DNA from 3 places in the Bacillus sp. NEAU-Y102 genome. Region 1 is predicted to be linked to each of the others. Evidence: a T-box and tRNA genes for the amino acid it is inferred to sense, from the RefSeq annotation. Region 1 holds a T-box; the other regions hold tRNA genes.

Region 1 (3,251 bases):
AAATGGGTAATGATATTGTGCAAATGGCATAGAACCACTATCAAACCAAACATCAATTACTTCTGGTGTACGATTCATTGTTCCTCCGCATTTCCCGCAGCAGACTTGCACTTCATCTACATAAGGCTTATGCAATTCCAAATCTTCTGGTGTTTCGTTCGTACTATGCTTTCTTAATTCAGCAATGCTTTTCGGTGCGAACTGATGATTACAACTTTCACATTCCCATACGTTTAATGGCGTTCCCCAATATCTATTTCGGCTAATATTCCAGTCCACCATATTTTCTAAAAACTTACCAAATCGTCCATGTTTCATATGATCCGGATACCAAGTAACAGAATCATTATTTTGTAAAAATGTATCTTTAATTGCAGTTGTTCGGATTAACCAACTTTCTCCTGCATAATAAAGTAGTGGTGAATCACAACGCCAGCAATGCGGATAGCTATGTTCATATTTTTCTTTATGATACAGTAAACCTTCCTTCGCTAAATAACGAACGATATCCACGTCACAATCTTTTACAAATTTTCCTTTCAAAAATGGTACTGCTTCTGTATACTCACCTTTTTCATCTACAACGTGCAAGAATGACAATCCTTCACTTTGAACGACTCTATAATCATCCTCTCCATATGCTGGAGCAATATGAACAAGTCCTGTACCACTATCTGCTGTTACAAAATCTGCTGCGATAACGCGGTAACCATTTGTAACTTCTTTCATCGGAAATGGTGCTGCATAAGATGTGTTTAATAATTCTTCGCCTTTATGAACAGATAATACTTCATAATTCTCTTTTAATACTTCTTGTACACGTTCTTTCGCAACAATATATACATGACCTTCTTGTTTTGCTTTAACGTATTCCATATTTGGATGGACAGCAAGCGCTACGTTTGCTGGAAGTGTCCAAGGTGTCGTTGTCCAACCTAAGAAATACTCATTTTCACTATCTTTCACCTTAAACTTCACAGTTGCACTTAAATCTTTTACTGTTTTATACCCTTGTGCAACCTCATGTGAGCTCAATGAGGTTTGGCAGCTTGGGCAGTATGGTGAAACTCTATGTCCTTTATATAACAATCCTTTTTCATGGATCGTCCCCAAAATATGCCATACACTTTCGATATATGGATTCTCTAAAGTTACATATGGATCATCCATATCTACCCAATAACCAATACTTTCAGTGAATTCACGCCACTGCTTTTCATATGTGAAAACACTCTCTTTACACTTTTGAATAAATGGTTCAATACCATATTCTTCGATCTCATTTTTACCAGAAATACCAAGTTGCTTCTCAACACCTAGTTCTACAGGTAAACCGTGTGTATCCCATCCTGCTTTTCTTACTACTTTATAACCAGCCATCGTTTTATATCTTGCTACTAAATCTTTAATTGCCCGACCAAGTGCATGGCCGACGTGTGGTAAACCGTTCGCCGTTGGTGGCCCTTCATAAAACACAAACGATTGCGCGCCTTCTCGATTCTGAATTGATTGTTCAAAAATGCTTTGTTCGTTCCACTGCTTACGAATACGTGTTTCTCTCCCTACAGCTGACTCTTTTACATCTACTTTCTTCATCTACAATCACTCCTTTGAATGTTTTAAAAGCACACAAAAAACCCGCCCCTATGAAGTAGGGACGGGTTTACCCGCGTTACCACCCTAATTCTATTAGCTTTTCACTAATAGCGCTTAGCAACGTACTATCATACGTGTTCTTTGTAACGGTAGACATCCGTCCGGGCTTACTCACTTTCAGCCTCGGCTCCTCGGAGATGATTTTCAAATAACTTCTGCCCACCGGCTTTCAGCAATATACCGGCTCTCTGGAGAACAGTTCACTATTTTACTCTTTCTCGTCTTCAGATTTGTATACTTTATTAAAAGTTATTTTATGCCATTTGACAACTAATTGTCAACTAATTCAAAATATATTCTTATCCTTATCCCCTATTCTTATACAATTACTTTTCAAATTCTCGCAATGCTGCTAAATTTTCATCATCCTCAATAAGTTCAACAAAGAATCCCGAGTCATCCTCACGAAGGACAATTTCAAGCTCTTCCTTCGCCTCTTCATTTCTATTTAACTGTGCTAAATAACAAGCACGATCATATCTTGCTAACAAATCACTTGCATCCATTGTTAATACTTCATTTGTTATTTTTTCTGCCTTTAGTGTTTGGCCGGCACCATGATATGAAGACGCTAAAGAAAGAAGAATTACTGTTTCATTTGGATGATGTATAGAAGCATTTTCTAATACTTGAATTGCCTCTTCAAACCTTTCTTGACTTTGATATATTTCTCCTAAAGCAAGAAATGCTCTACTTACGAACGGTGTTTGCTCCGTTAATTGTAAGGTAATCTTTTCTGCTTTTCTTTCTTCCCCTGCTTTAAAGAATACTTGTGCTTGCAGAAGAAGAGTATCATAATCATCTGGTAGTTCTCGAACCATTTGCTTCGTTAATTCCAAAGCATCTCTTAACATATCTTCTTCCTCGCACTCAACGAAAAGATTTACAAGTTGCTTCGCTACTTCATAATCCCATTTATTTTCTAGTGAGGTGTGCAGAATGTCTATCGCTTCTTTATTCATCTCTACATTCTCATAAAATAGCGCAAATCGCTGTGCTGCCATACTATTTTTCGGATTTAACTTTAAAGAGATTTCATATAAATCAATTATCATAGTAACCATTGAAATTTCTTTCGCACGATTTTTCATACGATAAAAAGCTCTCGTAATGATAGATCGTTTCGGCTGTTCATGCAGCTGGCGTTCAATCCATATTTCCGTAACCGCAGCTGCAGCATACATGAATGCTGTACTTCTTTCTGCTTTTTTCACCTTTAACATATGAAGAAAATCTCGTATGTTAGACAATTTTTTATGTTGCTCTACTGCTTTTACATAAACATCAAATATACGTTCATTATCAAAATCTTTTTGTATTACTTTCATTGCAACTTCAATTGCTTTTACATTTCTTTTTTTCACTAATACTTTTGCATAATGATATAGAACTTCTATATGCTCACCATCTAATTGTAGCGCGTATTCAATCTGTGCTTGTTCTTTATCTATTTCATTCATCGCACCATGCACATATGCAATCGCATCTAAACGCCATATTTCAGGTACTTCTTCCGCTAATTGTTCTAGTTCAGTCAACAATTCTTCCTGAAGATTCATATCTACTGAAAGCTGTGCCAAATATTCCATATTAAT
Region 2 (3,251 bases), on a different contig from region 1:
CCCCCCTCCACCATTCTTAATTATTGGGCTATAGCCAAGCGGTAAGGCAACGGACTTTGACTCCGTCATGCGCTGGTTCGAATCCAGCTAGCCCAGCCATTAAGAGCCATTAGCTCAGTTGGTAGAGCATCTGACTTTTAATCAGAGGGTCGAAGGTTCGAATCCTTCATGGCTCACCATTTTTAATAAAACATGCGGGTGTGGCGGAATTGGCAGACGCACTAGACTTAGGATCTAGCGCCTTTGGCGTGGGGGTTCGACTCCCTTCACCCGCACTTTTAATAAAACAACTCATACATGTCTTGCGGAAGTAGTTCAGTGGTAGAATACAACCTTGCCAAGGTTGGGGTCGCGGGTTCGAATCCCGTCTTCCGCTCCAATTTTCAATATGACATGCCGGGGTGGCGGAACAGGCAGACGCACAGGACTTAAAATCCTGCGGTGGGTGACCACCGTGCGGGTTCGACCCCCGCCCTCGGCACCATATGCGCCCGTAGCTCAATTGGATAGAGCGTTTGACTACGGATCAAGAGGTTAGGGGTTCGACTCCTCTCGGGCGCGCTTTTATTAACGGGAAGTGGCTCAGCTTGGTAGAGCACCTGGTTTGGGACCAGGGGGTCGCAGGTTCAAATCCTGTCTTCCCGATATTCCAAAAAACATGGGGCCTTAGCTCAGCTGGGAGAGCGCCTGCCTTGCACGCAGGAGGTCAGCGGTTCGATCCCGCTAGGCTCCACTTTATTTAATATATGTCTCGGAGGTATACCCAAGTTCGGCTGAAGGGATCGGTCTTGAAAACCGACAGGCGGTGAGAATCGCGCGGGGGTTCGAATCCCTCTACCTCCTCCATTTTCTTTTAAATGGTTTAGACATATAATAATAAAATATTTATTTTTCCTTCATGGAGGTATACCCAAGTTCGGCTGAAGGGATCGGTCTTGAAAACCGACAGGCGGCGAGAGTCGCGCGGGGGTTCGAATCCCTCTACCTCCTCCATTTTTTAAATTTAATATTGTCGCGGGGTGGAGCAGTACGGTAGCTCGTCGGGCTCATAACCCGAAGGTCGCAGGTTCAAATCCTGTCCCCGCAACCAAATGGTCCCGTGGTGTAGTGGTTAACATGCCTGCCTGTCACGCAGGAGATCGCCGGTTCGACCCCGGTCGGGACCGCCATTTATGTTGGCTCGGTAGCTCAGTCGGTAGAGCAGAGGACTGAAAATCCTCGTGTCGGCGGTTCGATTCCGTCCCGAGCCACCATTTTTTTTATGCCGGCTTAGCTCAATTGGTAGAGCAACTGACTTGTAATCAGTAGGTTGGGGGTTCAAGTCCTCTAGCCGGCATCATTTAGGGGCATAGTTTAAAGGTAGAACTGAGGTCTCCAAAACCTCCAGTGTGGGTTCGATTCCTACTGCCCCTGTAAGTATATGGGCCTATAGCTCAGCTGGTTAGAGCGCACGCCTGATAAGCGTGAGGTCGATGGTTCGAGTCCATTTAGGCCCATCATATATTATTCCGCAGTAGCTCAGTGGTAGAGCTATCGGCTGTTAACCGATCGGTCGTAGGTTCGAGTCCTACCTGCGGAGCCATGGCCCGTTGGTCAAGTGGTTAAGACACCGCCCTTTCACGGCGGTAACACGGGTTCGAATCCCGTACGGGTCATACAAAAAAGAGTCAGCATTATGCTGGCTCTTTTTTATTTTGTTAATCCTTTTTATAATGTTACTTTCCAGAAATAAATAAAGGAATTTTGGAAAAGCTATGGTATGTATAAAAAGGAGGAAATAAATAATGACACAAGTTAGAGACTTAATGAGTACCCATATTGTACATTGTACACCGCTAGACAATGTATATGAGGCAGCTGTAAAAATGAAGGAAGAATCGGTTGGATTAATTCCTGTTGTTGAAAATGAGCAAGTTGTTGGGCTTGTTACTGATCGAGATTTAGTTGTTCGAGGGATTGCTGAAAAACATCCTGGATCTAATAAAATTACAAATGTAATGACAACAAATATTATCTCAGTTTCTCCAAATGATTCTATTGAAAAAGCTACAGAGCTAATGGCACAGTATCAAATTAGACGGTTACCAGTAGTTGATAGTGGTCAGCTTATTGGCATGTTAGCACTAGGAGATTTAGCTATAAGGGAATCAGCAGATGATCAAGCTGGATTTGCCTTGAGCGAAATCTCAGAGCGTACAGAGTAAATTGAAACTTTAATTAACCGAGAGTTTAATGGTCACTCATAAAGAGCTAAATTATATATAAAGTTCAGATGCATTATTCTAGCATATATGGATTAAACTAATATGTTAGCGTGATGTATCTGAGACATTATATAATAAGGATACGGTTAATAATTTCGACATTTTTTTAAAATTTGTTATTCTTAATTTTTAATAAGAGAAAAGATGATATACTGATAGATATAAGTATTATGATAGATTTTGAATATAACAATATTAATTTTTAGTGGTGCGATAATAAATTAATATTTCCTACATAGATGAAAAGGGAAGGGGAATTATATGAAGGCTGTACAGGGCGATCCAAATTGGAATTTGGTTACAGATACATATATAGAACCAAATAATTTCGCTGAATTATTTTCTTTGCTTGTACCTTGTCACCCAAAAGGTGAGGGGAAAGAACGAACTATATTAGTATGGAAAGAGAAAGAATTTTATAAAGAAGAAAATTTAGCGGCATTTATCGTATATGGCATGAATAAAGCAAAGAAATTACCGCAGTTTCATAAAGATGAAATTCCAACTTTAGTGCGTATTCTTCGCTTATGCCAAGAGATTGGTTGGTATGAAGAGGCAAATGATTTTATGATAGCGCAAGGATTAGCTGAGTTTGTTCATACTTCATTGGAATATGAAACATGGGATCTTTTGACGCAATCAGTTGCTTTAAATTATTTAATTATTAAATATCGTATAGGTGAATTGACAGATAGGGATATTGAAATTTGGGATAGAGTTAAATTTAATGAGAAGTGTATAACCGATTGTAAACATTTATTATCTCATAAAGAAGTATTGGAATTTACATTCTTTTATATGTGCAAGAGAGCGAAATCATTATCAAAAGAGCAATTAAATAGTGATATGATGAGTTTAGCAATGTATTGTAATACTTTTGTATATGATTTGTATACACATGATTTATTACGGAAATATCGTAAGTGTACAGATTTCCTATCATATTATGGACCTAGTCAGGCAGTTTTAGCATGTCAAAGAGCTGTA
Region 3 (3,251 bases), on a different contig from region 1:
GTAGGTTGGGGGTTCAAGTCCTCTAGTCGGCACCAGTTTTAATTTTGAGAGCCATTAGCTCAGTTGGTAGAGCATCTGACTTTTAATCAGAGGGTCGAAGGTTCGAATCCTTCATGGCTCACCATTTTAATGAAATATGCGGGTGTGGCGGAATTGGCAGACGCACTAGACTTAGGATCTAGCGCCTTTGGCGTGGGGGTTCGACTCCCTTCACCCGCACTTTTAATAAAATATCTCAAACATGTCTTGCGGAAGTAGTTCAGTGGTAGAATACAACCTTGCCAAGGTTGGGGTCGCGGGTTCGAATCCCGTCTTCCGCTCCAATTTTCAATATGACATGCCGGGGTGGCGGAACAGGCAGACGCACAGGACTTAAAATCCTGCGGTGGGTGACCACCGTGCGGGTTCGACCCCCGCCCTCGGCACCATATGCGCCCGTAGCTCAATTGGATAGAGCGTTTGACTACGGATCAAGAGGTTAGGGGTTCGACTCCTCTCGGGCGCGCTTTTATTAACGGGAAGTGGCTCAGCTTGGTAGAGCACCTGGTTTGGGACCAGGGGGTCGCAGGTTCAAATCCTGTCTTCCCGATATTCCCAAAAACATGGGGCCTTAGCTCAGCTGGGAGAGCGCCTGCCTTGCACGCAGGAGGTCAGCGGTTCGATCCCGCTAGGCTCCACTTATTTTAATATCATTTATGGCGGTGTAGCTCAGCTGGCTAGAGCGTACGGTTCATACCCGTGAGGTCGGGGGTTCGATCCCCTCCGCCGCTACCATAAAGGACCTTTAGCTCAGCTGGTTAGAGCAGACGGCTCATAACCGTCCGGTCGTAGGTTCGAGTCCTACAAGGTCCACCACTAAAGGTTTATATCTCGGAGGTATACCCAAGTTCGGCTGAAGGGATCGGTCTTGAAAACCGACAGGCGGCGAGAGTCGCGCGGGGGTTCGAATCCCTCTACCTCCTCCATTTTTTCTTAAATTACATATTATATCATCGCGGGGTGGAGCAGTACGGTAGCTCGTCGGGCTCATAACCCGAAGGTCGCAGGTTCAAATCCTGTCCCCGCAACCAAATGGTCCCGTGGTGTAGTGGTTAACATGCCTGCCTGTCACGCAGGAGATCGCCGGTTCGACCCCGGTCGGGACCGCCATTTTAATAAGGCTCGGTAGCTCAGTCGGTAGAGCAGAGGACTGAAAATCCTCGTGTCGGCGGTTCGATTCCGTCCCGAGCCACCATTTTGAAGTCGCAAGCCGGCTTAGCTCAATTGGTAGAGCAACTGACTTGTAATCAGTAGGTTGGGGGTTCAAGTCCTCTAGCCGGCACCACTTTCAAAATGAGCCATTAGCTCAGTTGGTAGAGCATCTGACTTTTAATCAGAGGGTCGAAGGTTCGAATCCTTCATGGCTCACCATTTTCAATTTTATGCGGGTGTAGTTTAGTGGTAAAACAAGAGCCTTCCAAGCTCTGGTCGAGAGTTCGATTCTCTTCACCCGCTTTTCAATTATGGGCCTATAGCTCAGCTGGTTAGAGCGCACGCCTGATAAGCGTGAGGTCGATGGTTCGAGTCCATTTAGGCCCACCATAATTGTTCCGCAGTAGCTCAGTGGTAGAGCTATCGGCTGTTAACCGATCGGTCGTAGGTTCGAGTCCTACCTGCGGAGCCATATTTATAGAGAAGTACCCAAGTGGCTCAAGGGGCTCCCCTGCTAAGGGAGTAGATCGCGAACGCGGTGCGAGGGTTCGAATCCCTTCTTCTCTGCCAGAACTGGCCCGTTGGTCAAGTGGTTAAGACACCGCCCTTTCACGGCGGTAACACGGGTTCGAATCCCGTACGGGTCATACTAAAAGAGATAGCATAATCTGCTATCTCTTTTTTGTTGTGTATAGATATAGAAGAAGCTATGACAGATTATAAATAATAAGTTTAAAATAGGATTACCTTTTCTCATACATAAGAAAAGGTAATCCTATTTTTTGAATATGTTTTAACTTTCTATTGAATGTTCATCTTGTTTAATAACAACATGACTATATGCGGAGTGAAGAGTTTTGTAGCCTAAAAGTGCAATAGTTAAGGCAAGGCCTCCTGCTATAATAGCCACATTAAATCCTACATGGGCTCCAAAGTTATCAATAACTAAACCAGCTATCGCTGATCCTAGGGAGACTCCAATTCCAAGTCCTGTAATTGCCCAAGTCATTCCTTCGGTTATCTTTGATTCAGGTACGATTTTTTCCACAAGCCCCATAGTAATAATCATAGTAGGAGCGACAGATAGCCCTGCAAAGAAAACAATAACTACTAGCCAAGTAATACTGTTTACAAAAACTAGTGGCAGCATTGTTATCATGGAAAGTGTGACCGCTATTAAAAACTGATTATAGGGTGGGGTATTGAGTTTAAGAGTACCGAAAATAAGGCCTGCCAGGCATGAACCGATTGCATAGACAGAAAGTACAAAGCTAGCAGCTACTGTGTTTCCTTGCTGCTCAGCAAAAGCTACACTAACGACATCTATTGTGCCGAAGATAGTACCTATAGCAATGAGTGTGAATACTAGTACTCGCAAAGAACCAATTTTAAATACTGTTCCGTTGTTTGTAATGTCGCGAGGGTGTACAGGCGGTTCTGTGCTTTTTTGCATAGTAAATAGGCATACCCCGATTGTAAGAAAAACAGATGATAAAAGTGGCCCTGCTTCTGGGAAGAACATAACACTTAAACTGACAGATAATACAGGACCAATTATGAAGCAAATTTCGTCGACGACCGATTCGAAGGAAAATGCTGTATGCAATTTATGGGATCCGCGGTATAGTTTAGTCCAACGTGCACGTACCATAGCTGACATATTTGGCATACAACCTGCACATAAAGCGGATAGAAATAGCGTCCAATAAGGAGCTTCATATTTCGTACATAGAAGTAAGAGGATTGTAAAGAAAACGCTAATACCTGTAGTCGGAAGAAGTATGCGAGATTGCCCTAATTGATCAGCCATCCGAGAAATATGAGGAGCTAGTAAAGCTGATGATAATGTAAAGGTAGCTGCAACAGCTCCAGCAAGCCAATAGTCACCACTTACTTGAGATAACATGGTAACAATACCAATACCCATCATTGATATGGGCATACGAGCTATAAATCCTGATAATGAGAATCCTTTTGTACCAGGAGCACTGAAAATCTCACGGTAGGAATTAAACATGATAATCACCACAATATTTGACGTGTACATATACATTCTTCAT

What was found. The T-box of region 1 lies ahead of ileS (isoleucine--tRNA ligase). A T-box ahead of a tRNA ligase gene usually reads a tRNA of that ligase, here a tRNA-Ile.
Region 2: it has a tRNA-Ile gene. The T-box ahead of ileS (isoleucine--tRNA ligase) is inferred to sense a tRNA for this amino acid. The anticodon was not compared.
Region 3: it has a tRNA-Ile gene. The T-box ahead of ileS (isoleucine--tRNA ligase) is inferred to sense a tRNA for this amino acid. The anticodon was not compared.

The regions. Positions count from the first base shown of each region.
Region 1 covers NZ_JBTWFK010000004.1:240,483-243,733, reverse strand. The annotation lists gene ileS (isoleucine--tRNA ligase) at 1-1,596, opposite strand, end outside; T-box leader at 1,651-1,890, opposite strand; gene ACYFX0_RS13080 (tetratricopeptide repeat protein) at 1,983-3,251, opposite strand, start outside.
Region 2 covers NZ_JBTWFK010000014.1:496-3,746, forward strand. The annotation lists tRNA gene ACYFX0_RS26715 (tRNA-Tyr) at 1-13, shown strand, start outside; tRNA gene ACYFX0_RS26720 (tRNA-Gln) at 25-99, shown strand; tRNA gene ACYFX0_RS26725 (tRNA-Lys) at 104-179, shown strand; tRNA gene ACYFX0_RS26730 (tRNA-Leu) at 195-275, shown strand; tRNA gene ACYFX0_RS26735 (tRNA-Gly) at 305-379, shown strand; tRNA gene ACYFX0_RS26740 (tRNA-Leu) at 396-484, shown strand; tRNA gene ACYFX0_RS26745 (tRNA-Arg) at 488-561, shown strand; tRNA gene ACYFX0_RS26750 (tRNA-Pro) at 572-645, shown strand; tRNA gene ACYFX0_RS26755 (tRNA-Ala) at 661-733, shown strand; tRNA gene ACYFX0_RS26760 (tRNA-Ser) at 754-846, shown strand; tRNA gene ACYFX0_RS26765 (tRNA-Ser) at 901-993, shown strand; tRNA gene ACYFX0_RS26770 (tRNA-Met) at 1,014-1,090, shown strand; tRNA gene ACYFX0_RS26775 (tRNA-Asp) at 1,094-1,169, shown strand; tRNA gene ACYFX0_RS26780 (tRNA-Phe) at 1,178-1,253, shown strand; tRNA gene ACYFX0_RS26785 (tRNA-Thr) at 1,264-1,336, shown strand; tRNA gene ACYFX0_RS26790 (tRNA-Trp) at 1,343-1,413, shown strand; tRNA gene ACYFX0_RS26795 (tRNA-Ile) at 1,423-1,496, shown strand; tRNA gene ACYFX0_RS26800 (tRNA-Asn) at 1,508-1,582, shown strand; tRNA gene ACYFX0_RS26805 (tRNA-Glu) at 1,584-1,655, shown strand; gene ACYFX0_RS26810 (CBS domain-containing protein) at 1,785-2,204, shown strand; gene ACYFX0_RS26815 (DUF3965 domain-containing protein) at 2,526-3,251, shown strand, end outside.
Region 3 covers NZ_JBTWFK010000015.1:250-3,500, forward strand. The annotation lists tRNA gene ACYFX0_RS27635 (tRNA-Thr) at 1-35, shown strand, start outside; tRNA gene ACYFX0_RS27640 (tRNA-Lys) at 49-124, shown strand; tRNA gene ACYFX0_RS27645 (tRNA-Leu) at 139-219, shown strand; tRNA gene ACYFX0_RS27650 (tRNA-Gly) at 249-323, shown strand; tRNA gene ACYFX0_RS27655 (tRNA-Leu) at 340-428, shown strand; tRNA gene ACYFX0_RS27660 (tRNA-Arg) at 432-505, shown strand; tRNA gene ACYFX0_RS27665 (tRNA-Pro) at 516-589, shown strand; tRNA gene ACYFX0_RS27670 (tRNA-Ala) at 605-677, shown strand; tRNA gene ACYFX0_RS27675 (tRNA-Met) at 698-774, shown strand; tRNA gene ACYFX0_RS27680 (tRNA-Ile) at 779-855, shown strand; tRNA gene ACYFX0_RS27685 (tRNA-Ser) at 873-965, shown strand; tRNA gene ACYFX0_RS27690 (tRNA-Met) at 994-1,070, shown strand; tRNA gene ACYFX0_RS27695 (tRNA-Asp) at 1,074-1,149, shown strand; tRNA gene ACYFX0_RS27700 (tRNA-Phe) at 1,159-1,234, shown strand; tRNA gene ACYFX0_RS27705 (tRNA-Thr) at 1,249-1,324, shown strand; tRNA gene ACYFX0_RS27710 (tRNA-Lys) at 1,335-1,410, shown strand; tRNA gene ACYFX0_RS27715 (tRNA-Gly) at 1,424-1,494, shown strand; tRNA gene ACYFX0_RS27720 (tRNA-Ile) at 1,505-1,581, shown strand; tRNA gene ACYFX0_RS27725 (tRNA-Asn) at 1,589-1,663, shown strand; tRNA gene ACYFX0_RS27730 (tRNA-Ser) at 1,671-1,761, shown strand; tRNA gene ACYFX0_RS27735 (tRNA-Glu) at 1,767-1,838, shown strand; gene ACYFX0_RS27740 (MFS transporter) at 1,985-3,208, opposite strand.